4 regions of the Lysinibacillus sp. EB106-09-02-XG168 genome follow, and region 2 is predicted to be linked to each of the others. Evidence: riboswitches for the same ligand, from Rfam matches in the RefSeq annotation. Region 2 holds a riboswitch; each other region holds the start of a gene.
What was found. Region 2 has a riboswitch for S-adenosylmethionine ahead of AC3WSO_RS22920 (cyclase family protein). Riboswitches for the same ligand answer to the same signal wherever they lie in the genome.
Positions count from the first base shown of each region.

Region 1: another riboswitch for S-adenosylmethionine. It lies ahead of metK (methionine adenosyltransferase); the one in region 2 lies ahead of AC3WSO_RS22920 (cyclase family protein).
Region 3: another riboswitch for S-adenosylmethionine. It lies ahead of AC3WSO_RS20020 (methionine ABC transporter ATP-binding protein); the one in region 2 lies ahead of AC3WSO_RS22920 (cyclase family protein).
Region 4: another riboswitch for S-adenosylmethionine. It lies ahead of AC3WSO_RS20215 (Na+/H+ antiporter NhaC family protein); the one in region 2 lies ahead of AC3WSO_RS22920 (cyclase family protein).

Region 1 is NZ_JBYTDN010000003.1:3,795,957-3,804,118, reverse strand. Features, by position in the region: gene AC3WSO_RS19220 (NUDIX domain-containing protein) at 109-573, shown strand; gene AC3WSO_RS19215 (alpha/beta hydrolase family protein) at 557-1,333, shown strand; gene AC3WSO_RS19210 (alpha/beta hydrolase) at 1,692-2,648, opposite strand; gene pckA (phosphoenolpyruvate carboxykinase (ATP)) at 2,969-4,555, opposite strand; SAM riboswitch class I at 5,310-5,427, shown strand; gene metK (methionine adenosyltransferase) at 5,774-6,970, shown strand; gene AC3WSO_RS19195 (gamma carbonic anhydrase) at 7,235-7,756, opposite strand; gene AC3WSO_RS19190 (alpha/beta hydrolase) at 7,893-8,162, shown strand, end outside.
Region 2 is NZ_JBYTDN010000003.1:4,527,225-4,535,386, forward strand. Features, by position in the region: gene AC3WSO_RS22885 (VOC family protein) at 1-182, opposite strand, end outside; gene AC3WSO_RS22890 (GNAT family N-acetyltransferase) at 261-605, opposite strand; gene AC3WSO_RS22895 (aldo/keto reductase) at 1,297-2,139, shown strand; gene AC3WSO_RS22900 (winged helix-turn-helix transcriptional regulator) at 2,209-2,592, opposite strand; gene AC3WSO_RS22905 (MFS transporter) at 2,702-3,886, shown strand; gene AC3WSO_RS22910 (SMI1/KNR4 family protein) at 3,949-4,500, opposite strand; gene AC3WSO_RS22915 (YuzC family spore coat inner layer protein) at 4,656-5,063, shown strand; SAM riboswitch class I at 5,204-5,308, shown strand; gene AC3WSO_RS22920 (cyclase family protein) at 5,407-6,144, shown strand; gene AC3WSO_RS22925 (DedA family protein) at 6,197-6,793, opposite strand; partial or broken gene AC3WSO_RS22930 (Cof-type HAD-IIB family hydrolase) at 6,896-7,669, opposite strand.
Region 3 is NZ_JBYTDN010000003.1:3,933,927-3,942,088, reverse strand. Features, by position in the region: gene AC3WSO_RS20045 (acyl-CoA dehydrogenase FadE) at 1-754, shown strand, start outside; gene AC3WSO_RS20040 (arsenate reductase family protein) at 1,506-1,862, shown strand; gene gcvH (glycine cleavage system protein GcvH) at 2,024-2,404, shown strand; gene AC3WSO_RS20030 (toprim domain-containing protein) at 2,604-2,945, shown strand; gene AC3WSO_RS20025 (thioredoxin family protein) at 2,962-3,264, shown strand; SAM riboswitch class I at 3,327-3,431, shown strand; gene AC3WSO_RS20020 (methionine ABC transporter ATP-binding protein) at 3,914-4,942, shown strand; gene AC3WSO_RS20015 (methionine ABC transporter permease) at 4,932-5,600, shown strand; gene AC3WSO_RS20010 (MetQ/NlpA family ABC transporter substrate-binding protein) at 5,708-6,562, shown strand; gene AC3WSO_RS20005 (response regulator) at 6,850-7,734, shown strand; gene AC3WSO_RS20000 (HEAT repeat domain-containing protein) at 7,731-8,162, shown strand, end outside.
Region 4 is NZ_JBYTDN010000003.1:3,972,394-3,980,555, forward strand. Features, by position in the region: gene AC3WSO_RS20205 (cell wall hydrolase) at 1-285, shown strand, start outside; gene AC3WSO_RS20210 (DUF2075 domain-containing protein) at 472-2,118, opposite strand; SAM riboswitch class I at 2,350-2,457, shown strand; gene AC3WSO_RS20215 (Na+/H+ antiporter NhaC family protein) at 2,564-3,847, shown strand; gene AC3WSO_RS20220 (restriction endonuclease subunit S) at 4,563-5,762, opposite strand; gene AC3WSO_RS20225 (HsdM family class I SAM-dependent methyltransferase) at 5,743-7,794, opposite strand; gene AC3WSO_RS20230 (hypothetical protein) at 8,036-8,162, opposite strand, start outside.

The DNA.
Region 1 (8,162 bases), 730 kb from region 2:
AAATAAAAGACCATCACCATAACACCGAAGAATGCCAATCTCTATTAGTAATTGATTGAGCTCAGTGTGTGAAATAAGACTTTAACATGAAAAAAGGAGTTGATGAGCATGTTCTCATTTACAGATTTAAATGGTTTACGAGTGGATTTAAGTTTTATAAAAGGCGAATTAGACGTTGAGCCTAAGCATGTACTTGTTATATTAAAGCATGAAAATAAGTGGTTATGTACGATTCATAAACGCCGTGGTGTAGAGGTTCCAGGTGGAAAGCAAGAACCTGGGGAAACATTGGAGCAGGCGGCTGTTAGGGAAGTATTCGAGGAGACTGGTGTTCATGTGAAAAACCTTAGATGGTTTGCTGAATATGCCGTTCATGATGACAATTTTTTTTGTAAAACGGTCTATACTGCACAGTTTGTGGGGCAGGAGGACATCGATTTTGATTTAGAAACTTCAGGGATGACTTGGCTAACAGATGAAGAATTTACTAATCATCCAAATTTAAGTTTTCATATGAAGGATGAAGGAATGAAGAAAATGCTGGAGGAGTTGAAACATTATGACCAATGGTAAGATCGTAGAAAAACGTCCTTATCCTTCGCCAAATCCAGTTATTCGTTTAACGGAAATCACGTATATGTCACAGGGTCTACGTGTGAAGGGATTATTAGCGGAACCTAAGGCAGAAGGTACATATGATGGCTTTTTATATTTACGTGGTGGTATGCAAAGCATTGGTATGGTTAGAGCTTCGCGTGTCGCTCAGTTTGCAGCTCAAGGCTTTATCGTTTTTGCTCCATATTACCGTGGCAATCGAGGTGGAGAAGGTCGAGATGAGTTTGCTGGAGCTGATCGATATGACGCTGTATATGCAGTAGACGTACTAAAGAAGTTCTGTAATGATAATATTCATGTTTTTGGTTTTTCACGTGGCGGTATTATGGCACTTTGGACTGCAATCTTACGTAGAGATATTACATCTGTTGTGACATGGGCAGGAGTATCTGATGCAACAGCTACATATTGGGAGCGAACAGATATGCGCCGGATGATGAAGCGTGTTATTGGAGGGACACCTAATCGTGTACCTGAGGCTTATGATGCCCGAACACCACTTTTTGAAGTAGAGCATATGACAGCTCCTGTCCTTATTATTCATGGCTATCGTGATGAAAATGTAGATATTGAACATGCTAGACAGTTAGAATTTTATTTAAAGGATGCCAATAAAACATATGAGACATGGTATGATCATCGCTACGCGCATCAATATCCACCTGCCAAAAATCGAGAGACAGTACATGCACTTTGTGAATGGATGAAACGACAATAAGATATTCAAGTGTCTTCCTTCAGTTTAATATTTCAAGTTTGTCTAGAGAGGTGGCTATTTTTTGAATTACATAAAAAGTAAAAGACTCAAGATTATTATTGTAGGATTAGTATTGATGATAATCGCTTCAACTTTTATTTATTATTAGTTTTTAATACCTTCAGCAATACAAGGAATATTATACTTTGAATACACCGCAAAAAACATTAAACGAAGGTGAGGTAAGATTACCTTTTGCTTTTGTAATATGGAGTTTTTTAGTGAAAATTGCTTAGGTAGATCGAAGAACTGCTAGTGTCGACTCAAAAAACCGTTCAGGTGCTTTTTAACAGGCCCTGAACGGTTGATAAAAGGATACTTACTGTACGTATTTTGCTAAAAAGTTATTAATAGTTTTCCAGTACGAATCACCGGCAACGCTTTCTGCACTGCCATGTCCAGCACCCTCAACTATCATTTTTTCCTTCGGTACATTGGCAGCCTCATATACTTCCTTTAGCATATAAGATGGCACAAATGTATCATTACTTCCATGAATAAATAGCATCGGCGTTTTCGATTTGGCAACTTGCTCGACAGTATTAGCTTCACCAAGGGTATAGTCAGCTCTTACTTTCGTAACAATTGAAGAGAAGTGCATAATAGGAAAGGCCGGTAAATGAAAGATTTCTTGCAATTGGTAGGAGAATTCATCCCAAACTGAGGAATAGCCGCAATCCTCAATTATAGCCTTAACATTGTTAGGTAAATCCTCTCCTGAGGCCATCATCACTGTAGCACCTCCCATGGAAATACCATACAAAATAATTTCAGCGTTTTTATCTGAATTGGTAACATTATTAATCCAAGAGACTACATCAAGTCGATCGTGCCAGCCCATCCCAATATAGTCACCCTCGCTTTTTCCATGAGCTCTTGCATCCGGTATAAGAACATTATAGCCTGTATCATAAAAATGCTTAGCATACTTTGACATTTGTGAGCCATCAGATGAATATCCATGGAAAACAATTGCCCATTTATTTGTTTCGTTTGTATTTTTAAGCGTATAGGCATGTAATTTCAAATTATCAAAAGACTTTACATAAGAATCCTGGTGATTCTCTTTAAACCACTTTTCACTCTCTTCTTTTTCTTTAGCTTCCTTAGGATTAACAGCGATTGAATTGTGCGGTGCATCAAGCACAGCTGATTTATCTGTTTTAGGATTTAAGGCGAGATTATAAAAATAATTCCCTGCAAAAAATCCAGCGCCAACAAACAATACAAATAGAAGACTGACAATAATAATAATTACTTTATACTTTCTTTTCATATATTTCCCCCTAAAACTACTATTATGAATTATACACAAAGTTAACAATATGAAAAGTGAACTTTTCTAAAATAGGGGAAGAATAGGAAAGAGAGTGACTTAAAATGTTCCCTTTTATAGTGTTAAAAAACAAAAATGGTAAAAAGATATCTTAGGATTGTTGGACATGTTAAATGAAGAGATTTCTGTTCCAGGTTACTCGCTTTCCTGTGAAATCAACCCCTTGTTTTGCGGAAGAGCCATACCTTATTTAAAATCGCACAATAATCTTTCAACAACAAAAAAGGGAACGACTGAAATCGTTCCCTTTGCTTAGTAAATTATTTTAATGGACCACCAAGGTTTGTGATAGCTTCAGAAACATTTGAAAATTTCTTGAAGTTGTCGTTGAATAAACCAGCAAGTTCAGCAGCTTTTTTATCATAAGCAGCTTTGTCTGCCCATGCATCACGAGGATTAAGCACTTCAGTTGGTACACCCTCAATAGTAGTTGGGATGTTTAAACCGAATACTGAATCTTGAATTGTTTCAACATCAGTTAATTTACCATCAATTGCAGCACGCACCATTGTACGAGTGTAAGAAAGCTTCATACGGCTACCAGTACCATATTCGCCACCAGTCCAACCAGTGTTCACTAAGAATACTTGTGCACCGTGCTCGTCAATTTTTTGACCTAACATTTCAGCATAAACTGTTGCTGGAAGTGGAAGGAATGGAGAACCGAAGCAAGTAGAGAATACTGGTTCTGGCTCTGTTACACCACGTTCTGTACCAGCAAGTTTAGATGTGAAACCGCTTAGGAAGTGGTACATTGCTTGCTCTTTTGTTAATTTACTGATTGGAGGTAATACACCAAATGCATCAGCTGTTAAGAAGATGATTGTTTTTGGGTGACCAGCAACAGATGGATCAACAATATTTTCAATGTATTGAATTGGATAAGCTACACGTGTATTTTCTGTTAATGAACCGTCATCATAGTCACAAACACGAGTTTCTGGATCAACAGCTACGTTTTCTAAAACAGAACCGAAGCGGATTGCGTTGTAGATTTCTGGTTCTTTTTCAGCAGAAAGGTTAATTGTTTTTGCGTAGCAACCACCCTCAATGTTGAATACACCGTTATCAGACCATCCGTGTTCATCGTCACCGATAAGCTTACGGTCAGGGTCTGCTGATAAAGTAGTTTTACCAGTACCAGATAAACCGAAGAATAATGCAACATCACCAGCTTCACCAACGTTTGCTGAGCAGTGCATTGAAAGGATGCCTTGTTGTGGTAATAAGTAGTTCATAATACCGAAAATAGACTTTTTGATTTCACCAGCGTATTCAGTACCACCGATTAGGATGATTTTCTTTTCAAGTGATACAATGATGAATGTTTCAGAAGCAGTGCCATCAACGGCAGGGTCTGCTTTAAAATTAGGAGCTGAGATAACTGTGAAGTCAGCAACATGAGAAGCTAATTCCTCTTTAGTTGGACGGATAAATAATTGATGAGCGAACAGATTGTGCCAAGCATATTCATTGATGACTTGGATGCTTAATTGAGAATCTTTATCAGCACCAGCAAAGCCTTTGAATACGAATAATTCGTCACGTTCTTTTAAATATTTTACTACTTTTACATATAAGTTATCGAACACTTCAGAAGAAATTGGTCGGTTAACTTTTCCCCAGTCAATTTTATCTTTTGTGCTCTCTTCTTCTACCGTATATTTATCTTTAGGTGAACGACCAGTGTATTTGCCAGTTTCTGCACGAACTGCGCCATCTACTGTTAACATAGCTTCACCACGAGAAGTAGCTTTTTCAGCTAATTGTGGTACTGAAAGTTGAACATTAATGTTACCGCCGCTTAATAATTCCTTCAGTTCGTTTGCAATTTCTACTGAATTCATCGATTAAATACCATCCTTTTTTATAGTATTCCCTTGAGTCTGAGGGAGTTTTTCTTAATTTCAAAAATAGTATAACACAATTGCTTAAATAATCTATACTAATTCAGAAATTATTTTTCAGATTTTATTACTTTTCAAGAAAACGACAAAAAGTAAATTGATTCGTTTAGATAATGCTTTTTACCCTATTTATTATAAATGATTAGTCAATCACTTTCGACACAGCAAAATTGTGTTCTAGAAGCTTTTGGTTTACATGAGTTCGCACAGGATGTGAAGTTTTTAGCTTGTTTTTTATTAGTTGGAGCTTGTCTTCGATTGAAAAGGGGCTACAATCATTTTCATCCACCACATGTTCCGTAGCTGACGCTTTGCTTTCACTACAAAATGTGCTGTAAAGGGTTACACATATGTTAACACATGATGTGAGGTGGAGAGTAGGGATTATTTTGTTTGAAATTACAGGATAATACAAATTGCTTTCATAATAATGGTATAATTACCACTGGCGCTACGCTTTCACGCAGATAAACAATGCGTCCGGAATCGGTTTTGTGCTTTGGAGTTGTTCTTTGTGCGAAAGCGCAGCGACAGCAAAGCCGACATGATATCGGTCATTTCGATAATGCTATAGGACGTGGCGTTCTTACACTGGGTTTCTCTATTTTAGCGGGTGTTTGGGCACTCGCTGAAAGAAAGTATAAATATTTGACAACGTTCGACCTTTTACGTATTATGAGATATTGAACGGATACTCTTATCCCGAGCTGGTGGAGGGTCAGGCCCTATGAAACCCGGCAACCTGCATGAACCATTTCACGACATGCGCTGGTGCCAACCTGATGCAAGGGAAACCCCTTGAACGATAAGAGTGAAAGGTTACGAAGTCATTATTCCTTTCCTCATGTTAAGTAAGCGTGAGAAAAGGATTTTTTTATTGTTAAAAACGAATGTAAAGGTAAGTATTTAGTCCTTTCCTTATTATAATGACGGATCTTTCGAAAACCTCGTGTTAAAAGCAGTAGTGGTTTTATGTGCGAAAGCGTAGTGCCAACGTAGCGACAGCAACAGTTGTTTTTATGTGCGAAAGCGTAGTGCCAACGTAGCGACAGCAACAACTGCTTTAGAGTTCAATCTATAGGAGCGGGCTTGACATGGGTAATGAGTACCGTATTAATTCGCAAATATTATTTGTAAAAGTAATAGGAGGAAAACCAAATGACAAAACGTCGACTGTTTACATCAGAGAGTGTAACAGAAGGACATCCAGACAAAATTTGTGATCAAATCTCGGATGCCATTTTAGATGCTATTTTAGCAGAAGATCCAAACGCACGTGTAGCGTGTGAAACAACAGTAACAACTGGTTTAGTATTAGTAGCAGGAGAAATTACTACTTCTACTTATGTAGACATTAAAGGTATCGTTCGTGATACTGTAGCAGAAATCGGTTATACACGTGGGAAATATGGCTTTGATGCTGAAAATCTAGCAGTACTTGTTGCTATTGGTGAACAATCACCTGATATTGCTCAAGGTGTTGACCAAGCATTAGAGGCACGTGAAGGCTCTATGACAGACGCTGACATTGAAGCAATTGGCGCAGGTGACCAAGGTTTAATGTTCGGATATGCATGTAACGAAACACCAGAGCTTATGCCTTTACCAATTAGTTTAGCGCATAAATTGGCTCGTCGTTTAACGGAAGTACGTAAATCTGGTGAACTAGGTTATTTACGTCCAGACGGAAAAACACAAGTAACAATTGAATATGATGAAAACAATGTACCAGTGCGTGTTGATACGATTGTCATTTCTACACAGCATGACGAAGAAGCTACTCTTGAGCAAATTCAAGCAGACTTAAAAGAATTTGTTATTGCTCCAGTTGTTCCGAGTGAATTATTAGATACTGAGACTAAATATTTCATCAACCCAACTGGCCGATTCGTAATTGGTGGTCCAAAAGGAGATGCTGGTCTAACTGGACGTAAAATCATCGTTGATACATACGGTGGCTATGCCCGTCATGGTGGTGGTGCTTTCTCTGGTAAGGATGCAACTAAGGTAGACCGTTCAGCGGCATATGCAGCCCGATATGTGGCAAAAAATATCGTAGCAGCTGGTTTAGCAGATCGAGCTGAAGTACAACTAGCTTATGCAATTGGTGTTGCTCAACCTGTATCTATTGCTGTTGATACATTCGGGACAGGAAAAGTTACGGAAAGTGAAATTGTAAAATGGGTACGCGAGCTATTTGACCTACGCCCAGCAGGGATTATTAAAATGCTTAACCTTCGTCGCCCAATTTATAAGCAAACTGCAGCGTATGGTCACTTCGGTCGTACGGACTTAAATGTACCTTGGGAACAAACAGACAAAGCAGACGCATTACAAGAAAAAGCAGGTTTATAAACTATTCAGCTAAAGTAATAAAGTAGCTGAACAAATATTTTAAGATACTATTACAGAAAGGGGCTCTACATGCTATTGCCCCTTTCGCTGTTTTTAACTTTTTTCAGCGAGTGTCTAAACACCCGAAAGAAGTTAAAGACTCCTTTCTGATTCCGGACGCAATTATGCCGAGGCGTAATTGATCAAAAAATAAGCTCCATATATAATCGTGTTTAGCTCGGTTGTCCAAGCAAACGTGGAGCTGCTTTGATTTAGTTGAGATAACTATTTATTTTTTGGTTGAAGAGATTTATAGTATTGGCCTTTTTCTACATATTCATGTATGATGCGTTCCATATCTTCTTTATCTTCATCATTTAATTCTCTTACAACTTTTGCGGGCCGCCCTAATGCTAAGCTATTTGGAGGAATGACTTTGCCTGGAGGAACAAGGCTACCCGCCCCAATAAATGCACCCTCTCCAATCTCCGCTCCGTCTAATATTATAGAGCCCATACCTATTAAGGCTTTTTTACGAATCGTACAGCTATGTAAAGTTACTTGATGTCCGACTGTTACCTCATCTTCGATAATTAGTGGATATTTAGGGCTTTGATGTAAGCAACAGAGGTCTTGAATACTAACTCTTTTTCCGATAATTGTCGGTGATACATCCCCTCGAATAACTGTGTTAAACCAAATAGTTGTTTCAGCACCTATAGTAACGTCACCAGTTACGGTTGCATAATCGGCAATAAATACAGATGGGTCAATATTGGGTGTTTTCCCTTTAAATGGATAGATCATGAGAATCGCCTCTTTTCTTTCTATGATGTAATATTATCGTATCAAATACGCAACTTGATGGAAATATTAAATTAAAATGAGCTAGATATTCCGTTATAATCATTGTGTAATTATTTTTTTAGGAGGACTATGTGAAATGTGGAAATGGGAAGCTGATGGACAAGCAAAGGCTGTGGTTGCAATTCTTCATGGTGCATATGAAAATCACCGCTGGTATGCATGGCTTATAGAAAAACTAAGATTGGAAGGCTTCCACATAGTCATGGGGGATTTACCTAATCATGGAGTGAATAAAGGGTTTTCAAGTGTTCACGATGAAGATTTTAAAGAATACAACAAATATACAAGGCATTTAATCGAGAATGCTTTTTCGTATAATCTACCCGTCTTTTTAATAGGGCATGGG
Region 2 (8,162 bases):
TCTTTTACTAAACGGTCAATCGAAAACAGTGAGATTTTTGTCCCTCCATTATTAAAGAAAATAACATCTGGATTTGTTTCCTCACCATACACAATCACTTCAAAACCCAGACCCTCTCTATAAAACCTAAGAGACTCGACCATATCTTTCACACCCAATGTAATTAAATTTAAACGATTCATCCCATTCTCTCCTTTATAAAAGATTCAATTACTTATTCTATCTTAAGCATGGAATCCCCTTCTAGCTTCTTACAATCCTCATGTTGCTTCTGCCCATATACTCTTTGTATAAGCCATTTTCAATCTACAACGCTCCATATTGTTTTGGCTAATGGATGCAAATTTGGCATGTCCGATTATTAAACTACAATTTTGTTGAATAGCTTCGTTGATACGAAGCTGTATTAATGCTTGATGAATACCTTGATCACGGGCTTTTGGCTTTACAGCAGATGCGGCTAAAATGGCTGTTCCATCATTTATATACAAGGAACCGATACCTACGTCCTCACCCTGAAGAGAAGCAATATAAAACGACCAACCGGGCTTGTCATACAAAACTTGATTATTGATTGCAACACCTTCGGCTAAAAATGCTGGCATACCAAAACCTTCAACATAGATATTTCCGTAACGATCAAATTCGTCTTCCTTGATTTGTCTTAGTTTAATGCACGAATTCTTTGTTTTCCCTACCGTCTCTTCGTTTAGCTAATATAATGTTGCATGAAAATCACTCTGAAAAAGACCAGCATTATGTAATTTTTGTAGCGAAGTAGCATTTACATATTGAGGGGCTAAATCAAATCGAACTGGTATTTCTCTTTTTCTATAAAAGCTTAGGATTTTATCTATCGTATTCTCCGAACCCAAGCTATCACCCTTTACCACATTGTAAGAGGGACCGGGGATTTTTTTATGGAGAAAGCATAGACACCATCAAATTGACCAATCTCAACTCCCATAGCATTGTTCTGAATTTCCTTAATTGCATTCAGCCTCGACTCAAACATCTTGATTTCCGTCATTTCTAAGTGATCTGCCGAGTTTTTCGTCATTACCACACCTTATTCACCACCCTATAGGATTTACTTTTCTACCACTAATTGTAGCCTACACAGAAGACCGAACTACATAAACTAATAAAAATTTCTTCCTGCGAACCATTGATATCTCACAAAAGTAACCTCCACGTTTCTATGAAACTAAAAAGTGCGTACTTTTTTTTGCAATGGTATGGAAGCATAATGAGAAAGCAACATAGCACAAACGAAAATTGGAGGACAGAAAAATGATTAATCATTTACAAGATAAAATTACATTAAATAACGGCTTACAAATGCCTGGTATGGGTCTAGGCGTATTCCTAGTACCGAATGATGTTACAGCAGAAATGGTAAAAAATGCAATCGAGGTTGGTTACCGTAGTATCGATACTGCTGCTATTTATGGTAATGAAGCAGGTGTTGGTGAAGGTATTAGTCAAGCACTAGCAACTACTGGTTTAAAACGCGAGGATTTATTTATTACATCTAAAGTATGGAACGATGGCTTGAGCTACGAAGAGACAATCGCAGCATACGAAGACAGCTTAAAAAAATTAGCCCTAGATTATTTAGACCTTTATCTTATTCATTGGCCAGGTAAAAATAAATTTGCAGAATCTTGGAGAGCACTTGAAGATTTATACGAGCAAGGGAAAATTAAAGCTATTGGGGTATGTAACTTCCAAGTATCACACTTACAAGATCTTCTTAAAATCGCTCGTATCAAACCAGTTATTAACCAAGTGGAACTTCATCCACGCTTACAACAAACTGAGGTACGTTCATTCTGTGAAGAGCACAATATTCAAATGGAAGCTTGGGCTCCATTAATGCAAGGTGGACTTCTAGAAAATGAAACTATTTCAAAAATAGCTGAAAAATACGGGAAATCAAATCCTCAAGTTATCTTACGCTGGGATATTCAAAATGGTATTGTCACAATTCCAAAATCTGTACGCAAAGAACGTATGATTCAAAACGCTGATATTTTCGATTTCACACTAACTGATGAAGAGATGGCTATCATTAACGCCATGAATCTAGATCAACGTGTTGGACCAAACCCAGATGAGTTTGATTTTGTCATGTAAATGATAGCTATGTAAATGCGAAAGAGACTGTCTTATTTTCTTCTCTTAGACAGTCTCTTTCCATTCTATTTAAGATGTATGTTGTATTGCGATATCTTCATCACGTTGCATTATTAGTACATCTTCACCTTTATCTTGCAGCATTTCGATATGTTTTTCACCCCAAGTGCAAAGCACGTTCAGCACAGGGTCCATCTCTTGGCCATAAGGTGTTAGCGAATATTCAACTTTTGGCGGTACTTGATTGAAAACCTTGCGATTAATTAATCCAGACTGCTCTAATTCACGCAATTGGGTTGTTAGCATTTTTTGCGAAATGCCTGGAATCAATCGGCGAAATTCATTCGTACGAATCTTACCATGGTGGTTAAGATGACAAAGAATAACAGGTTTCCATTTACCCCCAATTACTTCAAGAGTGGCTTCAACACCAATATTAAAAACTTTTTTCATTGTAAACCCCCGTAATATTCAAAAGTAACTAAAAGTACCCTATACAACTTTACGATATGTATGAATATTACTATATACTATAAAAAAAATCAAAGGAGATATTAATAGAATGAAAGATACAAAAGTGCCGAATGCCAAACTAACATTACTCGCACTTGCGATTAGTGCATTTGGTATCGGCTCTACAGAATTTATAAGCGTTGGACTACTTCCATTAATTACAGAAGATTTTGATATAACATTAAGTACTGCGGGTTTAACCGTATCTATATATGCACTAGGAGTAACTATTGGTGCACCGCTTTTAACAGCATTAACATCGCGCATAAGTCGCAAAAATGTATTACTGCTTGTTATGGTACTGTTTATTATCGGTAATTTACTTGCAGCATTAGCACCCTCATTCTCATTACTACTAACGGGGCGTGTTATTTCAGCATTAGCACATGGTGTGTTTATGTCTATTGCCTCTGTTATCGCTGCAGATGTTGTAGCGCCTAATAAACGAGCAAGCGCAATAGCTTTTATGTTCACAGGGCTAACATTAGCAACTGTGACTGGTGTCCCACTAGGAACTTTTATTGGACAAGTAACTGATTGGCGAATGTCGTTCATTTTCATTGTAATCATAGGTATTATCGGATTAATTAGTAATGCCATACTTGTTCCTAGTCAGTTATCGAAAAGCAATCCAATATCAATTCGCGATATCGGAAAAGTATTAGGGAATATACGAATGTTATTAATTCTCTTTATTACTGCCATCGGATATGGTGGCGCATTCGTAGTTTATACGTATATTTCTCCTATTTTAGAGCAGTATATGGGCTACTCACCTAAAGCAATAGTCGTGATTTTAGTTGTATACGGTATTTGCGTTGCCATTGGTAATACATTAGGTGGTCATTTTGCGAATAACAACCCTTTACGTTCTATCTTTATTATCCTTATCGGCTTAGCATTAGCTCTACTCGGTATCAACTTCTTCTTAGAATCATCAATCGGTGGATTAATAATGGTCTTAATTATGGGACTATTTATGTTTATGAATGTACCGGGATTACAGCTTTATGCCGTTCAGATTTCTGAAAAATATATACCATCAGCTATTTCAATGGCTTCAGCATTAAATATTTCGGCCTTTAACATTGGTATTTTCCTAGGATCATACATTGGAGGAATTATCGTTCGCCAACAATCATTAGCTCATACTCCTATATACGGATTCGGCATGGTGATGATTGCTGCAGCTACTACGTTCCTATGGTTAATCTTCGATAAAAACAAACAATAGTTACGTGCTTATAAGTAAAAAAATGCGAGGAAGGTGCTGTCTAAAATGCCCCTTCCTTTTTGCTATTTATTAGATTCAAGAAAAGTATCATCAAAATATGCCTTGAAATTTGGATACAGATAATCTAATGACGATTGAATATCAGCAGCATCATCAAATAAAATTTCATGTTCGATTTGATAAATTGCACAATTTTCTTCATCAGTATTATTATTTAAATCAATACAAATTATTTTTCCATACTCTGTATCCCATGAAAATGGAAGGTATCCTAAACTACATAATGATGGATTAAACATATCCCTTACGTTATTTAAAGGTTCTTCAATACTTTGGTCAGGTATTACACCAAAATAATGGTGATATGTTGAAATAAAAGCTTTATACCATTCGGGAAAATTAAGCCCAAACTCTTTTTCTAACGTTTGAATATCTTCCTCTGTTACAGTGGAAGGAATCATTCTCCACATAGACCACTCTGCATCGATATCAACTACTTTCATTTCTTCAGGTACGTCAGGGCACATCCACCTACAAAATCCTTCTTCTGACACCTGATTATAACGTTCGTAGTAAACTTCAAAACCCTTTTTTATGTATGCACGAATATTCATCTTAAAAACTCCTTTAGAAGAATAAATTGGTCAAGAATTTAAGCCGTTGCACTGACTCCTTTTCGCTCAGGCTTTTCAAAGCATCAGCCATTAACACAGAAAGTCTTTGTTGTACATAAGATAATGTATCGACTATAGGATAGGAGGAAATTTAGTTGTATTACAATCCTTATCCGTATTTTATCTATCCTAATTATTATCCGGCATGGGTAATGGCAAATCAACCAACTACTCAACAACCTTCTAGACATCTAGCAATGCCTGATCCAACGAATAGAAGTCCATTTCCATCCATCAATACAGTGAAATTAAAGACTTCCACGAAACGAATCAAGGTTCTTATGCAGCAAGCACAATTACTTACGGATAAAATTGATGAATCCGAGCAATTTGCGCATGATCTTATGAATGCAGCACAACAATCAAATAAAACAGAAGTTGAAAAGTTAATTGCGTCAACAGGCATTACGATAAAATTCGAAACTACCTATACACCAGATGGATTTCGTATAACATTTACTGAAAGTAGCTGTTGTAAGCTAACACTAATTTTGGGTTGGTGAAAAGTTGGTCCTTTGAAGAGGGCCTCTTTTTTGCCTTTAGCTATGAATTTTAACCATGTATCCCTATGGAACTTGTAACCTATAAACAAATATGCTAAAGTATTTGTAAATTTAATTTCTGAAAATTCCTATATTTCATTTTCTTATCAAGAGAGACGGAGGGATTGGCCCTATGAAGTCTCAGCAACCAGCCTATAGGTATGGTGCTAATTCCAAATGGCAAAATTTAGCCTTGAAGATGAGAAGACTTACAGTTGTTGCTTTGCACAAGAGTCCTCTTCTACAAGGAGGACTCTTTTTTATTGTTGCATTCAAAATAATTAACAGAAAGCAGGGAACTATATTGACAAACAAACTTTTACAAGCAATACAACTTTTGAAATCAAAAGTATGGGTTGATTTAACACATACTTTTGGTCCAAACTCTCCTCATTTCTTTATGTTTGATGATGCAAAATTTGAAACATTATTTTCCCATGATGATGGCTTCTTTGCACAACAATTCACTTTCCCTGGGCAATACGGAACACATATCGACCCACCGATCCATTTCGTGCGAGAAACACGCTATTTAGAGGAATTGGAGCTAAAAGAACTAGTACTCCCACTAATCGTTATTGATAAATCGAAGGAAGCAGAAATTAACAACGACTACACGTTAAGCGTTCGAGATATTCTTAACTTTGAAGCTGAATATGGAGAAATTGAAGATGGTACCTTCGTTGCGTTGCGTACAGATTGGAGTAAACGTTGGCCAGATAAAGAGGCTTTCAGCAACAAAGATAATGATGGCAATAATCATATTCCTGGTTGGGGATTAGAAGCGTTGCAATTTTTATTCAACGAACGAAAAGTAAGTGCAATCGGCCACGAAACTTTTGATACGGATTCAGCAACAGATTTTCGTAAAAACGGTAAGTTAGACGGCGAATATTTTGTGCTTGAGCAAGATACTTATCAAATTGAGCTTATGACAAATTTGGATAAGCTACCTCCAAAAGGGGCCGTTATATTCAATATTGTGCCGAAGCCGGAAAAAGCATCTGGATTCCCTGTCCGTTCATTTGCTATATTGCCTTAATATAGCAACAGGTCTGATTCAATAAATTTTGAACCAGACCTTTCTTAATCATTTATTTAGCGGGATTCCTTTTTTTAAAAACAACATAAACGATCAACATAATTATTATGAACAATACTATAGTATAAATGCTGTAGCGGGATAAAAACACCTCAACATAATGCCATTTGTCACCTAGTACATTACCTAAAGTAATAAACGTAAATGTCCATATAACTGCTCCCGCATACGCAAAGAAAGCAAATTTTTTATAAGGATAATTATTAATAGCCGCAATATATGCTGTAAGATGACGCACACCAGGAATAAAATATCCTATTAATAATAATCCCGGCCCTATTTTTGCAAATAAATTTTTAGTGAAATCAATTTTCTGCTCAGTAATATGAATTTTCGAACCGTATTTTTGCAATAAAGGTAGCCCGAATCTATAGCCTATATAGTAGCTCAAAGTAATCCCCCCTACCGCACCTACGATAGCGCTGATTAAAGCTGGGATGTGCGCGAGAGTTTCGCTATATACACTATACCCTACATATGTCAAAAATATCTCATCTGGAAGCGGCAGCCCAACAATACCTCCAACTAGGATAACAATGATGCCAAAATATCCGTAATGCTCAATAAGAGATTGCACGTGCTGTGCCATAAATCCATCCCACCTAAAGCATAGTAATTTTTATAGTTAGCTTTATCATAACTCAATGGAGACAACATTATGAGTGTTATAAATTCAATACAGTTTTCTCCATTAAATGATTTTTAACTCGCGAAGAGCATAATCAATACCATCTTCAGTTGATTTTTTTGTTACAAAATCAGCGATATTTTTTAATGCTTCACTACCGTTACCCATTGCAATACCGAAGCCGACCTGCTCTAGCATGTCGATATCATTATCTCCATCCCCAAAAGCAAGTGCTTCTTCAGGACTCAAGTCGAAATATGTTAGTACAGCTTGAACAGCAATAGACTTAGAAACATCATGCTGCAAAACATTTGTAATGTTAGGGTGCCACCTTTTAAATAATAAATGAGGAAATGCGGAGGCATACTTTTTCTCAACGTCCCCATCACCATATAAACACATTAAATACACCTCTTGTTTTACAATATCTTCATTAATAACGGGAAACTCTCGCAATGATAATGTTTCTCTCATAGCTTTTAATGTCTTTTCTTCTTGAACGTTATTCATTGATAATGTTTCTGTAAAAAACGATAGACTTTGTTTATTTTCATCAGCAAAAGCCTTTACTACTTGGACCACTTCTTTGGCAACCGGTATTTTATGTATGACTTGATCTTGGTGCTTAACATATGCACCATTAGCTGTAATAAACGTCTCTATTCCTACATTTCTTAAATCCTGGCACATTGATAAAGGTCTTCCTGTAGCAGCTACAATATGAATTCCATTATCCTTCAATTGTTAAATTGCGGTCCTTGTACTTTCTTGCATACGACCATCTTCATAATTAACAAGCGTTCCATCTACATCAAAGAATACAATTTTATAATCCATTGTTCGCTCCTTATCATTTTGTATATTTTCACCAGGTGCATGATGATAAATCTATAATAAAAAGACTAATTTTCACTACAGGCAAGCATTGAATGACTCCATCTGGTCAACAATAAGCTTATATTTTTCTAAATTAAGAAACATCTTTATATCGAAGTTGATTATAGGTAATATTGCATATACAATAACTTTAAAATATAATAGCTTTTTAATTAAATATATGTACGTATTTTGACAAACTAAAAAGAATGTATAACTTGCTTTAACTACACCGATAAACACTATTACGGGTACATACCTAAATTTCAAATAACTAAGAAAGTAATGAACATTTTTATTTTAATAATTCCAAAGGAGTATACCAAAGAACATAGAATTGTTAAAATAAAAGAAACTAAATTAAATACATTGAACGACATTGCCCTTCATATAAATAGAACAAAAGAAATATATCCACATTCCTCTCACTACCGTCAGAGGTAGTCTTCTACAT
Region 3 (8,162 bases), 590 kb from region 2:
GAAAGTGATTGCTAGTGCAATTGCTGAATATGCTATTGAATGTTCTATTGCTAAAGTATTTGGTTCTGAGACTTTAGATTACATTGCGGATGAAGCGGTTCAATTACACGGTGGTTACGGCTTTATGGCTGAATACGAAGTAGAGCGCATTTATCGTGATTCTCGTATTAATCGTATTTTTGAAGGTACAAATGAAATTAACCGCATGATTGTACCAGGTACATTTATGAAAAAGGCAATAAAAGGTGAATTGCCGTTACTACAAGTTGCTCAAAATTTACAACAAGAGCTACTTATGCTAATGCCTGAGGATGTAGGCACAGAGCCGCTAGCACAGGAAAAATATCTTGTGAAAAATGCGAAGAAAATTGCTGTATTAGCATCTGGCTTAGCAGCACAACGCTACGGCGCGAAGCTTGATCAGGAGCAAGAAGTATTAGTGAAGATTGCAAATATCGCAAACCAACTATTTGCTATGGAATCTGCAGTATTGCGTACAGAAAAAGCGATTGCTCGTGACGGTGCTGAAAAAGCTCATCAAAAATTACTGTACACTCAAATCTTCTGCCAAGAAGCATTTGCAGAAATTGAAAAAGAAGCAAAAGATACGATTCTTGCTTCAGCAGACGGCGACGCTGCACGCATGACATTGTCTGCACTACGTAAATTAACTCGCAACAACCCATACAACTTAATCGCGAAGAAACGTGAAGCTTCTGTTAAATTAATTGAAGCAGAAAAATATGTAGTTTAATGTAGCAGACTAACCTAGCTATCCGCATAGATGAGATAGCTAGGTTTTTTGTTGGAAATAAAGTATAGCGCTTGCAAAACGAGGGGGGATTTCCGTTCCAGGCTACTCGCTTTCTGTGGGCGAGCGTCGAGCCGCTTCCTTCGCTAAAGGAACGAAGGCTAAATGCGTCACGTCCTGTGACAATGCCTCCGTGACCAACATCATGTTGGCCTCAGGGTCTCGACTGTCTCGCTTTCCCACGGGAGTCGAGTAGCCTTTCACTCCAATCAACAATACCGAAGAACTTTAATAAATTTTATGTAAGTCAAAAGAGGGCTCTATGACTACTCATCATAATCAATCAGAATAGTGAAGGCGATTGTACATCTGTTCCTGTCACTTCGCTTTCGCGCAGGATACATTTGTTGCTATCGTTACGTTGGCACTCCACTTTCGTACAGAAAAATCCTTTTGCTAAAGTTTGATTTTATTACTCTAAATTAGAGAAACATGTAATACACGCTATATGAATAGGTTGATTGGAGTGGAGGCTGGGCGACTCCTTGGGAATCAGTGTCACAGATGAGACCCTGCAGCGCAGCGAAGCGGCTCATCGGACGCCCCCAGGAAAGCGTCCAGCCGGAACGGAAATCATCCATACACTTTAATACGATGAGTTTCTTTGGTTCGAAACGGTTATGATGGTATACTACAGAAAATGAGGGATACACTGAAAATGTAGTTCCTAAAATGATAGTAGAGGAGCCTTTAAATGACGATTCAATTTATTCAATATCCGAAATGTACTACTTGTAAAAAAGCACAAAAATGGCTAAATGACAATGGAGTTTCATATGAAGATGTACACATTGTCGAACAACCGCCAACAAAGGACGAACTATTAAACTTATGGCAAGTAAGTGGACTACCTTTAAAGAAATTTTTTAATACTTCTGGTATGAAATATCGCGAGCTTGGCTTGAAAGATAAGCTTGCTGAAATGACTGAAGAGGAGCAACTTGAACTGCTTGCTTCAGATGGTATGTTAATTAAACGTCCAATTGTAACTGATGGAAAAAAAGTTACGTTAGGGTTTAAAGAATCAGATTTTGAGCAAGCTTGGAAATAACGCTTTTAAATTGTTTTATGTAACGAAAGCGAAGCGTCAAATCAGAAGTCTTCACCTCTATAGGTGTTGAGATGAACAAGGCATAATTGATTCTTGTTTTTATGGAAGAAGTATGGCACACTGAAAGTGAATATATTACATATTTATGGAGGGGTTTTTGCATGAACACACCTAAAGACTTACGTTACTCTGAAGAGCACGAATGGGTTAAAGTAGAAGATGGAAAAGTACGTATCGGTATTTCTCATTTCGCACAATCTGAACTTGGAGATATCGTTTTCGTTGAACTTCCACAAGTTGGCGACGAAATCAAAACAGATGATCCATTTGGTAGCGTAGAATCTGTAAAAACAGTTTCTGAATTATATGCACCAATCTCAGGTACAGTAGTTGAAGTAAATGCAGATTTAGAAGATAGCCCAGAATTCGTTAATGAATCACCATATGAAAAAGCATGGATGATCGTTGTAGAGCCTGCTGATGCATCAGAAGTTGAAAAGCTTATGACAGCTGAGCAATACGATGAAATGATTGCAGAATAAGACAAGCTTATAAGACAAGCCTGTAATAGAAAAACGTCGGAAACTACCGACGTTTTTTATTATCTTCATCCATTCTGCCATCATAGTGGATGAGGGTGAATGAAAGTATATTCCCTTAACAATAAGTGTCTAACAGTATCAATGACAAGATTTATTGATATAATAATGATAAGGGATATGTCTAAACGGGGGTGGCGTTATGTTCGAGGGGAAATGCTTAATTGTCGAAGGCCGTTCGGATAAGCTTCAAATTGAACCTATTTTAAATGAACATGTTAAAATACTTTGCACGAATGGTACAATTGGTGTGCATCAATTAGAAGAGTTACTTGATCCATATGAAGGCTGTGAGCTTTATACATTTTTTGATGCAGATACATCGGGTGATAAGCTACGAGCATTAATGGACAGACATTATCCAGAGGCTGAGCATTTACGTACAATGCCAACATATAAGGAAGTAGAGACAACTCCGAGAAAGGTGTTAGCGGCGATCTTGCTTCGTGCACATTTCTCAATCCATAATGAATATATTTTGTAAGGTTGCGTGAAAAAAGATGGAAGAATGGTCAAAAGAGCAGTGGGACGTGGCTATCCAGTCTGGTGAAAAGGCTGCTTTTTATTTATATACACCAATGTGTGGAACGTGTGTAGTTGCATCGAAAATGATGTCGGTTGTTGAGCAATTGCTGCCACAGCTACAGGTTGGTAAAGCGAATATTAATTTTATTGAGCAAATCGCTTATCATAATAAAATCGAAAGTGTACCGTGTTTACTTGTATGTGAAGGCGGAAAAGTGACGGAAAAGGTTTATGCCTTTCAATCCGTACCGTATTTATACGAATTGTTAAAAAAATAAATTGACGGAACTTTACTCACGTGGTAAAGTACGAATATACTAAAAAATATAAATATATCGAACTCTTATAAAGAGCGGCGGAGGGAAGTGCCCTATGAAGCCCGGCAACCATCACAAAGTGAAAAGGTGCCAAATCACCCAAAGATTTTATCTTTGAAAGATGAGAGAACGGTTCAGCGTATAAGTTACGTGACCCCTTCTACTTGTCTATAGTTGAAGGGGTTTTTTTACTTCTTTCAGCGGATGTCCGAACACCCGCTGAAATAGAGGAGCTCAGTCTAAGAACGCCACATCCTGTGGCAACGACTGAGTGACCAACGTCATGTTGTTGCTGACGCTTCGCTTTCGCACAGTAAACATTTGTTGGCCTAAAGCCTACGGCGGATGTCATGGAATCGAAAAGGATTTCTTAGGGGATGTTAGCCTAAAACCATCGCATCCATGGGTAACAGCTAACTGACCTGTATCGGTAAAAACGCCACGTCCTGTGGCATTACCGAAATGACCGACATCGTGTCGGCCCCCGTGTTGCTGCCGCTGCGTTAGCACTACGCTTTCGCACAAAAAACATCTGCAGGCCTAAGCACAAAGCCGATTCCAGACACAATTATGCCGTGGCACAATTGATATAAGAAAAGGAGAATTCGCTATGATTCAGCTTCAAAATATTACGAAGAAATACAAAACCTCGAATGGCGAATTAACAGCAGTTAAAGACGTCAACCTTTCTATTGAAAAAGGTGAAATTTATGGCATTATCGGCTATAGTGGCGCTGGTAAAAGTACAATGATTCGCTTGTTAAACGGTTTAGAAAAGCCTACATCAGGAACGGTAACGGTTAACAATCAGGAATTTTCATCCATAAAGGGGCAAAAGCTTAGAAATGCTAGACAAAAGGTCAGTATGATTTTCCAACATTTCAATTTACTTTGGTCTCGAACTGTTGCTGAAAACATTGCTTTCCCACTAGAAATCGCAGGTGTTCCAAAGGCAAAACGTGAGGCACGTGTGAAAGAATTGATCACACTAGTTGGTTTAGACGGACGTGCTAAAGCGTATCCATCACAACTATCAGGGGGACAAAAGCAACGTGTAGGCATTGCTCGTGCACTTGCTAATAATCCAGAAGTATTGTTATGTGATGAGGCAACATCCGCACTCGATCCGGAGACAACAGATGCTATCCTAGATTTACTGGTCGATATTAATGAACGACTAGGTTTAACAATCGTATTAATTACACATGAAATGCACGTAATTCGTAAAATTTGCCACCGTGTAGCGGTTATGGAAGCTGGAGAAATTGTAGAACGTGGTGAAGTATTACAAGTATTCCAAGCGCCACAAGCTGACATTACAAAAAAATTCGTTTCTCAAATTACAAATACGAAGGAAACACAGGAAACTGTGGCACAAATTAAAGCAAATTACCCTAATGGACAACTTGTAAAGCTAATCTTTGTAGGAGAAAAAACAGAGCAGCCTGTCATCTCACATCTTGTGAAAAAGTGTGATGTAGAAGTAAGTATAGTGCATGGTAATATTTCGCAAACGAAAAATGGCGCGTACGGTACACTTATTGTACAAATTGAAGGCACAGAGTCGAATGTTGCAGCTGCACTTAGCTACTTGCATACAGTCGAAGTACAAACGGAGGTGATTGCCAATGCTAACTAGTCTCTTTCCGAATGTTGACTGGGAAAAAATGTGGGAAGCTACGTATGAAACGTTGTACATGACAACAATCTCTACAGTGATCACATTTATACTTGGATTAGTAATTGGGATCTTATTGTTTTTATCAAGTCCAAACCAACTATGGGCCAATAAACTGGTGAACTTTTTAACAGGCTCAATCGTTAATATTTTCCGTTCGATTCCATTTATCGTTTTGATTATTTTATTAATTCCGTTTACAAAATTTTTACTCGGCACAATTCGTGGCGCAGATGCGGCTTTACCGGCACTAATTATCGGAGCTGCACCATTTTATGCGCGTATGGTATTAATTTCATTACGTGAAATCGATAAAGGCGTTATTGAAGCGGCTCGTTCAATGGGTGCTAAAACGTCAACGATTATTTGGAAAGTATTAATTCCCGAATCGTTACCGGCGCTTATTTCTGGTCTTACTGTAACGGCTGTAGCACTTGTGGGCTATACTGCGATGGCAGGTATTATCGGTGCAGGTGGTCTAGGGAACTTAGCATTCTTAGATGGTTTCCAACGCAATCGCCAAGATGTAACTTTAATGGCGACTATATTAATCTTAATAGTAGTATTTATTATTCAATGGATTGGCGACTTAATTACAGCCAAAACAGATAAACGCTAAAAAGGCGCTAATGACAAAAAAGCGTATCTCGCTACGAACATCAAAAAGGTTCTTTCGGTTTTATACCGCTAACATATTTTAAATTAGTTAAAAGGGAGTGCAATAAAATGAAGAAATTATTAGCAGGATTATTTTTATCAGTATTAGTATTAGCCTTAGCTGCTTGTGGTGCTGGTAAAAAAGATGATACTAAAAACACATCATCTGGTGAAAAATCAGACAGTAATGAAAATGTAACATTAACAATAGGTGCTTCTAATACGCCTCATGCGGTTATTTTAGAAAAAGCAAAACCAGCTTTAGCTAAAGAAGGTATCGATCTTGAAATAGAAACTTATCAAGATTATGTATTACCAAACCAACATTTAGAATCAGGTGAACTTGATGCAAACTATTTCCAACACCTACCTTTCTTAGAGCTTAGCATGAAAGAAAATGGCTATGACTTTGAAAATGCTGGTGCCATTCACATTGAACCAATCGGAATTTACTCTAAAAAATATAAATCTCTTGAGGATCTACCAAAAGGTGCAACAATTTTACTTTCTAGCTCAGTTTCAGACCACGGTCGTATGCTTTCATTGTTAGAAGCTAAGGGCTTAATTAAATTAAAAGATGGTGTTGATAAAACAGCAGCAGAAATAAAAGATATCGCAGAAAACCCTAAAAACTTCAAATTTGATGCAAATACAGCTCCAGAAATGCTTGTACAAATGTATGAAAATAATGAAGGCGATGCAGTTTTAATTAACTCGAACTTTGCAATCGATAACGGCATTAATCCATTGAAAGATGCGATTTCTCTTGAAGATAAAGAATCTCCTTATGTAAATATTGTAGCTGTACGTGCTGGTGATGAAACAAAACCAGAAATTAAAAAATTGATAGAAGTATTAAAATCTAAAGAAATCCAAGACTTCATTATTGAAGAATGGAAAGGTTCAGTTGTACCAGTTAAATAATTGTTAAAAAGGGTATGTAAGTATAAAACTTACATACCCTTTTTTCTTATTATAATATGGCATTCTTTTGTCAGAAAAATATAACTTTTTGTCCAAAGAGGTATTATTCTGTAGTTTATAGCAAAAATATAATATTATTTTAAAAGTAATTGATTTACCAAAAATTTTATATAGAAATTGCTTAGTCATATTTATTACTATAGTTGTTGTGTTTATAAATCAAAAGAATGATAGAAAAATAATGAAGAAGTATAAAATGCTTCTTCCATCAACTGGAGTGAACACAAATGAATCAATTAATCGTTGCGGAAGATATCATGCAGGAGCATGAGGTGAAGGGTTATTTTGAAATTTTGCGTGAGAGTGTTATTCGTTCACGTTTAACAATGACTGCAGTCTTTTTTAAAGTAGCGAATTTCCCACAAGGAACTGATATAGAACTTAATCAAGTGAATCATCAAATTTCTGCTTTTCTAAAATCTAAAATACGAAAAACAGATTTACTTTTCCAACTAGCAGATGGTATGCATTGGGGAATCTTTTTTCTGCAAAGTAGTGAAGTAGAGGTAAAAGCTTTTTTAAAACGGATTTTCGCAATTCTAACGCAAGAAAGGGAATATCAAAAAATAGCGTTAAAAGCTTCCATTACTGAAATAAGAAATAATAATGTTGATTTTGACACATTGTTAGAGAAAAATAAGCACAAACTAGCTGATGAAGAACAGCCGACTTGCTCAGTAGAACAGGTTACAGATTATCGTGTACAACCAAGGGAGCAAGTAAAGGTTAGCATTATTGAACAAAATGAAATCTTTAGAAAAGTGCTAGAAACGACTCTCGAAAATTTAGACATTCCTCATTATACGTTTGACGTGTCGACCTATGAAGATGGCTATGATTTTTTACAGTCCGATCACTATAAATCTGGCCATATGCATTTAGTTGTGATGAACGATATTTTACCACGTAAAAATGGCTTAGAAATTTTGCACATTTTGCGAGAAATGCCGAATGAGAAAAAGTTCATCATTTATATGATGTCAGAACGAAACTCAGAGGGTGCAACACTGAATGCTTATGAAGGTGGCGTCGATGAATATATCGTCAAACCATTTAATTTACGTTTGTTAGAAGCGAAAATTAAAAAGACTTTTGCGAGGTTTTGGCTATGATCAAGCTGTCGATTCCTTTTCTTTTAACGGTCAGCGGTGTTTTATTAATAGTTCTATTTTTATTTACGATCTATATACTTGTTCAGCGCAAGCGGGAGATTCGTTTTGCAGAAGTGCGTGATACTTTTTTACAAAACTCTTCACAGCAATGGTACAACTATTTAATCAATGATGAAATTTTCTCTATAGTGCTTGTACCTAGAGGGAGAGCGCAAGTAGCAGCTATAGAAATAATCTTTTCATCTTATTTGAAAAATATAAGCAATGAAAAAGTTCAACACAAAATAAAAGAGTTTTCTAATCTCTATTTAAAAAAGTTTTATGAAAAGGATTTGTCCAGTAAACGATGGAGCATTAGAATGAATGCTTTATATCATATTGCTGATTTACAGATAGAGGACTTATTAGAGACATGTCTTCAATTCGAA
Region 4 (8,162 bases), 550 kb from region 2:
ACCATTAATGATGTTATTTATCAGGTACAAGGAGGAAATTATTCTTTTGAAGCGGTTCAAAAAGGGAATATGTTTTACCAAAGAGCACGACCTAATGAAAAAAGATTAGCCAAACTGACACTGGATTATTGGAGAGAACATCCAGCGAAATTCGCACTTTGGTACTTCAATCCATACGCACCATGTCCTCCAACCTGGTACGGTCAACCTTTTACTGGTCAATTTAAAAATCATTGCTTCTATGAACCAGCGCCGGATACATGTGAGAGTGTTTATCGGGGATAGGGAGTCATTTTAATATTTTTTTCATCAAAAAAGAAATCCCACGGAAAAGGCTACACCTTTTCCGTGGGATTTTGTGTGATAGGCTAATAACTAGAAAATAGTAACTGATTATATAAAGCTCAATAGCGTATGGTTCCTCTACCATACCTATTGAGCTACTTAAATTTGTCTTAGTAAAATATATGATTACTTTTTCATGCTTTCAGATTGAAGTTCTAATAATTTTTCTCTTAGTACTTCATCACTAGCATAAATATATAATCCTTCAATTCCCCGTTTCATAAGCACATTCATGGAATTTAGAATAATCTTTTCTTTTGCTTGTTTAACATTTTCTATACCTTCAATTCCTGCAAATGCACCTACATCTTTGTAATTCTCAGGTTTTATAACTAAACAATCGGATTGCTTGTCGTATGTTATAGATGGTCCTAGGATTACACCCACATAGTTTAAATCGAAGCCCTGAATTGTATAAATGGAGCCTGCTTCTTCTATAGTGGAGCCCTTTTCTGCCCAGGTGTATTTCCCATCTGTTATGTTCCATGGAATTTTATAATTGCCCTTATCTTCCGTTATATAATAAATACCGCCGTCTTTCTTATGTAAATAATCAAATGTTGAAACAACTCGACTCAAACCACCATCATTATTCTTTTCAATAATCGCTTTATGCATTTTTTGTAAAGAATCAAATATCGTCAGCTCATACTCTTTATCGTTAGGAATAGGAGAAATCTTTTTATTTTTAAAATGGTCAATCCATTCAATTACCTCTTCGTTTGCTCTCATACGGAATTGATTTTTTAGTTCGTATTTCTCATAATCACTTTGATGCAATAAAGCTTCCAAAGTAGCTTCCTTCCAAAAGCTTTTAAGTTTCAATACTTGGCTTTCATCATAAACAACTACAACGATTTTCGCCAACTTCATAAGCTCTTCAAGCTGATTATTGTCTGTAAAATTATTATATGTGTCTGGCCTAGTTAACAATAAATGTCCTTCATCCACTAAAATAATGTCAGCCTTTTCGCCTGATTTTTTTAGACGATTAATTAAAGGTGTAGGTCTATCAAAATTTTTAGCTTTTAAAAATTTTAATTTAGAAGCTATAGTTTTATATGTTTTGAGCATTTCATCATGATTAACAACCAAATAATTTTCTGAACCACATAAATGTGATGTAACATCTGAAGACAGTTCCTGTATAGAATTAAATATAGAACTTAACACCACACTTTTACCTGTCCCCGCTTCACCTTGAATCAAGAATAAAAATGATTTATCTTCTTCTGAACGAGAAATGTTTTGCTCGCAAATTTCAATAACTTTTTCCTTTAACTCTAATTGTTCTACTGACAACTCCTTAAAAGGTGAAAGCTTAAAAACATCACGGTTTTCAATTACATGCTGTTCATTATTAACAATCCCTTGATCTACTAGACGTTCCCAAATTCCTTTAAAAATATCACGGTCATAAAACTTTTTATTGTAGTAATTATGTGAAATATTATTTACCGTTTGGCTCTTATTTTGTAGCTTATATTTTTGGTCTCCTAGAAAATAATTAATAAGCTTCGTCTCTAAATGAAACGTAGCAGAACGATTAAACTCCTCATGATAGATTAAATGCATCTCATCTAATTTCTGACGTTCCTTTGTTTTTAAATGTGCACGCATTCGATTTTTGAACGCTACTGTTTCCCCAATATAAGCCTCTTTTTGATCCTTTAAAAGATAAATGACTGGATAATTTAAATAGCTCTCTGTGTTATTGATACTTTTTAAGCTTTTTTCATTAAATGGCCATGTATTAATTTCAACTGTATTCACCTTAATGCCACCTTACTTACGATATAGATAAACTTATTTTAGCATATTATTGAAACTAGTTTGTTTTGCTGTTAAATCAGAATCTGCGTATTAGTATTATGATTGAATAGCCCTATTTCAGTGCGGACTGTATTTCCTGTTACTTTGAAATAAAGTTTAATTAAAAAATGTTGCAAATATAGATGTTTTATTATACTATTTCATTATTGTGCAAAAAATAATATGTTTTTCTTCTTATCAAGAGAGATGGAGGGACTGGCCCTATGAAATCTCGGCAGCGGAACTTTGTATTTAAGTTACTGTGCCAAATCCAGCAAGCAATGGCTTGATAGATAAGAGGAGTGTTTTATAGATATAAGACCTCTTCTTGTTTTCAAGAAGAGGTCTTTTTTTAGAGAAAAATGGACAAAGACGTATCCATTTTTTAATTTTTGGAGGTAGAACAATGAAGAAAGAAAATCCATGGGCGCTAATCCCATTTGTTGTTTTTTTAGTTTTATTTATTGGTTCAGGGGTTATTACAGGTGATTTTTATGCCTTCCCTGTCATTGTAGCCATTGCCATTTCGGGCGCTGTGGCTCTGGCAATGAATCGAAAAGAATCGTTTTCGAATAAGGTTGATATTTTTTGTAAAGGCGCTGGTAATTTAAATGTCATGCTGATGGTTGTTATTTTTCTATTGGCTGGAGCCTTTTCAGAGGTAGCAAAAGGCATGGGGGCAGTAGACTCCACTGTTAACTTTGCTTTGTCAGTCATTCCACAAAACCTGCTTGTCGTAGGCTTGTTCATCATAGCCTGCTTTATCTCCCTATCAATGGGGACTTCGGTAGGAACAATTGTTGCTCTGGCGCCAATTGGAGTTGGGATAAGCGAGCATACCGACTTTTCTATGGCTTTAGTAATGGCGGCGATTGTTGGAGGTTCGATGTTTGGCGATAATTTATCCTTTATTTCAGATACAACTATTACTGCAGTTCGTTCACAGGGCGCACAAATGAAAGATAAATTTAAAGTGAATTTTTGGATTGTGTTGCCGGCAGCTATAGTAACGAGCATTATTTTAGGGGTTATCACAATGGGTGATACTACCGCACAAGTAGAGCATTTAAGCTATAGTTGGGTAAAAATTGTTCCCTATGTTTTGGTTATTATTTTTGCGCTAATTGGAATGAATGTTTTCCTTGTTCTTGCATTCGGGATTGTTCTGGCCGGGGGTGTTGGCTTAGCGGATGGCAGCTATCAGTTAATGGACCTTTTCCAAAAGATTGGCGAAGGAATGTCAGGCATGTATGAAATGGCATTTCTTGCAATCTTAATCGCTGGAATGGTGGAAATTATTAAGCTTAACGGAGGAATTGACTTCCTACTTCACCTTGCGACACGAAGAATTAAATCAAAAAAAGGTGCTGAATTTGGGATTGCAGGTCTTGTGGGCCTAACTAATTTATCTACGGCCAATAATACAATTGCTATTTTAATTGCTGGTCCCCTTGCAAAAAATATTGCTGACCAGTATGGGATTGAGCCAAGAAAGTCCGCAAGTATATTAGATATTTTCTCCTGTACGGCCCAAGGTCTTCTGCCATACGGAGCCCAATTCCTAGCAGCCGCAAGCGTTGCGGGAATATCGCCAGTGAGCATGCTGCAGTATTCTTTCTACCCGATTTTGATAGGAATTTGTGGGATTATCGCTATTTTAATTGGATACCCGGCAAAAAAGAAAGCCTGAACTTAATCAACATTGAACTTACATTGAAATAATCCAATCGTTTTGACAAAAAGATTCTCAAAACGATTGGATTTTTTAATTGGGGCTATTCGTTTAAAACAGAAAACGAAAGGAATTTATCCATTCCTTCACTCTCATTATTCATCTATACTTAAAGCCGCTGTTATGACTGGGTTTTCAAGACCACTCTATGTATGGAGACGGCGGGAGTCGAACCAACCGTCTCAAAGTACTGATATATCAATAGCTGCGGGGGCAATTGAATTTTTTGACTACGCTTTTGACTACGTTTGATAAAAAATACGTTGCGGGGGCATTTTTGATGTTTAACATATTATAATATAAATCTCATTCTCCCTCTAAATACATAAGTTTATCTAAATCAATCCAAAATAACATTTTTGTAACAGACCCCTCAACTAATAAAATACAAGAGATATAAAATTTTCTCGAACACCCCTTACTAGGGTGGAAGGTGAATTAGATTGAGTGCTAATTTTTAAATTACTAACATAACTCCTACCATTATTTATCCTTCTCTCTTTTTAGTATTTAATTCGGATCAAAGGTTTGAATGAAGCGCTAACCAGCAAATTACTCCCTTTTCCTTTTTGTCAATTTATTAAAGCAATAAAAAAGAAAAACCGACATTCAAATTAATGAATATCGATTATATTGACTTGAATTTACGTTTTATTTGATCAACTTAAGAAAGTTAAGTATTGGGTAAGTTCTCAATGATTTTTTCAATATCGGAAATATGCTTTTTAGTACTTTTTTCAATTGATATTAACTGTTCTGAATATCTTTGGAAAGATTTTTTATACATCACACTAATATATGACTCGATAAAATGGAAATCAGGTTTCCCTGTTGTGTCGATAGGAATCTTAACATCTAAACTTTCTATAATGTCACCGCTTATTGAAGTCCATTGTTCCCCTCTAGTAAATTTCACATTTAAAAGTGCATTTTTTTGAATAGCCATCTGGAAATATAGTAGAACATTTTTCGAAAAATTTTCTTTCTTCTTAATGACTAATGAATGAAGCCCCGCTGTAAACATATCTTTCTGATATAACAAATAGCCTGCATAACCCATATCGGCAGTTACTAATTCATTTTCATAAACTTTTCTTTCAATAGGGGATGTAAAATAACCAATTCCATTATTTTTCAGAGTCGCTGTGGAGACTGGCAAACTATAAATATCATTCTTCTCAACTGAACGGTTTTCAGGCTTAACATTTACCCCACGTTCAACCTCGAAGAATTCTGAAACTTTAAAGGTTCCATACTCTTTAACTTGAGAAATTAGTGACTCCTCTTCCAGTGAAATTAAAATATCCTTTTCCTGTAAACCAAGTAAATCCAAAATCCCACGTTTTTTTTCTAAAATCACAGTCTTCTTTTCTTGGCTTTCTTCCTTTATCTTTTCAACATATTTCGGAATAATAGACTCTATATAACTCTCCATATAACCCCAATTGATTTCATCGCTGTCACCAATTACTGGAAGCTGGAGTGAATCTTTTTTTATTTTAGTACTACTTACACTATCTCCCCAACTATATTTATGCCTTAAACCTGCCTTAATTATGCTCACTAAAAACAAATATATATTTCGAGTCATATACTGTCTTTCTTTTAAATATAAAGCTAAATTATGACTATCATTAGAGAAAAAATCAGATTCTTGATAGGATACAGTAAAAGTTTTCCCCCCAATAAAAATACACTTGCCCTTATTTATCTTACGTTTATCATGTTCGATGTGGGCTTTTACGCCATTGTTAAACTTTGAAGCAGTTACGTAAGGAACAGTCCCCTCCAAATCCATGATTTCAGAAAAAAGAATTCCTTGGGTATTTTTAATTTCAAATAACTTAGGAATGCTAAATGTCTTCCACTTCATCAAAATCACCACTCTTTTCCCTTAGAAGAAATTCCAAATAACTACCAATACTTTCAACAAAATCAACTTCAGTTGGTGTAATATCTGGTTTATCTTTATAATCTTTATACATGTATTTTTTTTCTTCTATCTTCACATGTAAAATTTCATCAAAATAGTTGTGATATTTTGAACCTGTAATTGTAGAATCCATACGACAACCATCTTTAATATATTGCGTCATCAACTCAAAAAGTAAATCAGTTTTCTTACTTGGCATTCCTTTTTGTGCACCCATTGTAAAAACTTCGTCTTTTAATAACTTAATAAAGGTGATAACATCTTCTCCAAATTTTTGAGGATATCCTGCTTCAAAAACAAAAATAGCCACATCAGTTCCTACAGTTTTATTCTTTGTTTTAAACTGTCCCAGTGGAAGGTCAATAACCACTTTTAATCTATTGTTTGCAAAAATCTCATTTACAACATTTACGTTTCCAACTGTAAAAGTCTGTTTTGGAACAATAATTGAAGCCATTCCGCCCTTTTCTATATAGCTTAATCCATTTCGAATATACTCTACTTGATGCGTATATGGTGGATTAAATAACATTTTAGTAAATTTAACTCCTGCAAAAATTTCATCATAACTCTTTCCAGAAGATAGATCCTCTTTTAATAAGGAGTCTCCTCGGAAAATATGGGATTTCCCGTCACCATGTAACATCATATTCGAAACACAAGTTGCGAACATATTAGCATCATATTCAACACCCCAAAGTTGTTCCTCTTTAACTTTTTGAATAGCATCCTGCTTTTCCTTAGAAGATAAGTCTTTTCTTTTTTCAATTCTGTTTTCCATTTCGTGCATGGCAGAAATCAAAAATCCACCTGACCCAACCGTTATATCTAAAACATAATCGTCTTCATTTACATCAATAATTCTAGACATAAATTTAGTCAAGTGACTCGGAGTTAAGACAATATCCCCTGCACTCCCACCGATTTGCATATATTTTGTGAATACATCAAATAAATTACCCAACAAATCTATATGAGTACTTTCCTTCATCAAATCGACAACTGAATATCCTACCGCCGATTTAGTCTGTAACTCTTTTGCAACTATATTTAAAGGCATTCCAAGTTCAATGCCCTTTTTATCTTTTACAGGTTTCTTCATCTCTGGTGCATCTTTAATAAAACTGAAACTAGTAAGTAGCTGTTCTTTTTTTTCTTCATTAAATTTAGTGCTAGGCAATGCATTCTTTATCGTGTTGAATAATAAATCCGCACCAGTATCATCATCAAACATTGAAACAATTCTAGGATTATGATTTATTCCAATCAATAAACCACAAACTAAAAGTAACCTCTTATATGGGTCTAATTTCAGAGCAACGTCAATCTGCTTCGATAATTTTCCACCTACACTTTTTATATGAGTCACATTTTCTACACTATCTGGAGAATTTAAACGCAGCAACTTTGAATTGATGAACTTTGCAATTTTGTCCTTAGATAACTCTTCCCAATCCATAAAATGGTCTAAGTAGATCATACCTACTTCATCAGTCACCTGATATGTTTTTTTTGCATATTTATCTATAACGCTGTCCTTTTTATATAAATATATTCCTTTGGATTTTAAACTTTCTCCTGCAACTCCGATAGCTAGAACTTCTTTAATATCATCGGTTTTTAATATTAACTCCTTAGCGTAATGATAAACATCAGTCATAGCATATTTATACAGTCCGTTAGTATCACTCATTGCGTTAAAGCTTCCAAGATTTTTTTCTTCATCTTTGTCTTCAATCAATAATAATCGACGAACTTTTTGCCTATTCTGTTTTCCTTCCGAAAAAATAACAAATTCTGGTTGCATAACAGATTTTTTACCAGCTTTTGATAAATAGTTTTCACCTGTATTAGGTTTTATAATCTTAGTACCATTACTGTTAATACTATACTGATAGTTCATTTCATCATCCGAATAACCAATACTTCTTAATTTACTCATAACTTTAATATCTACTTGCGATTCCGCCATCATTTTCCCTCTTTTTCACTCTTTATTTATTATAAAATGCATTGGTTCATACTTTCCTTAAGAATTAAATTAGTTTTCTCCATTTTTTTATCCTCTTATATCTCCATTTTCCTACTTAATAAAGCACTTTTGACAATAAGACGAATAACAAAAGATACGGTAACATATGATACATTCGGTAAATAAAATGGCAGTTCTTTCTTCAAGTCATGAATACCATCTATTGTTTCTTGACTTAGGTCTAAATTTGTTTTAACTCCAAATTTTTCTTGTCAATATTATCTTTTAGGGTAAAAGGATTTTTGATGACCTCTTTCCAATCACTATTCTTCGTTTCTCGATATGCTAGATTCACTACTAAGCCATTT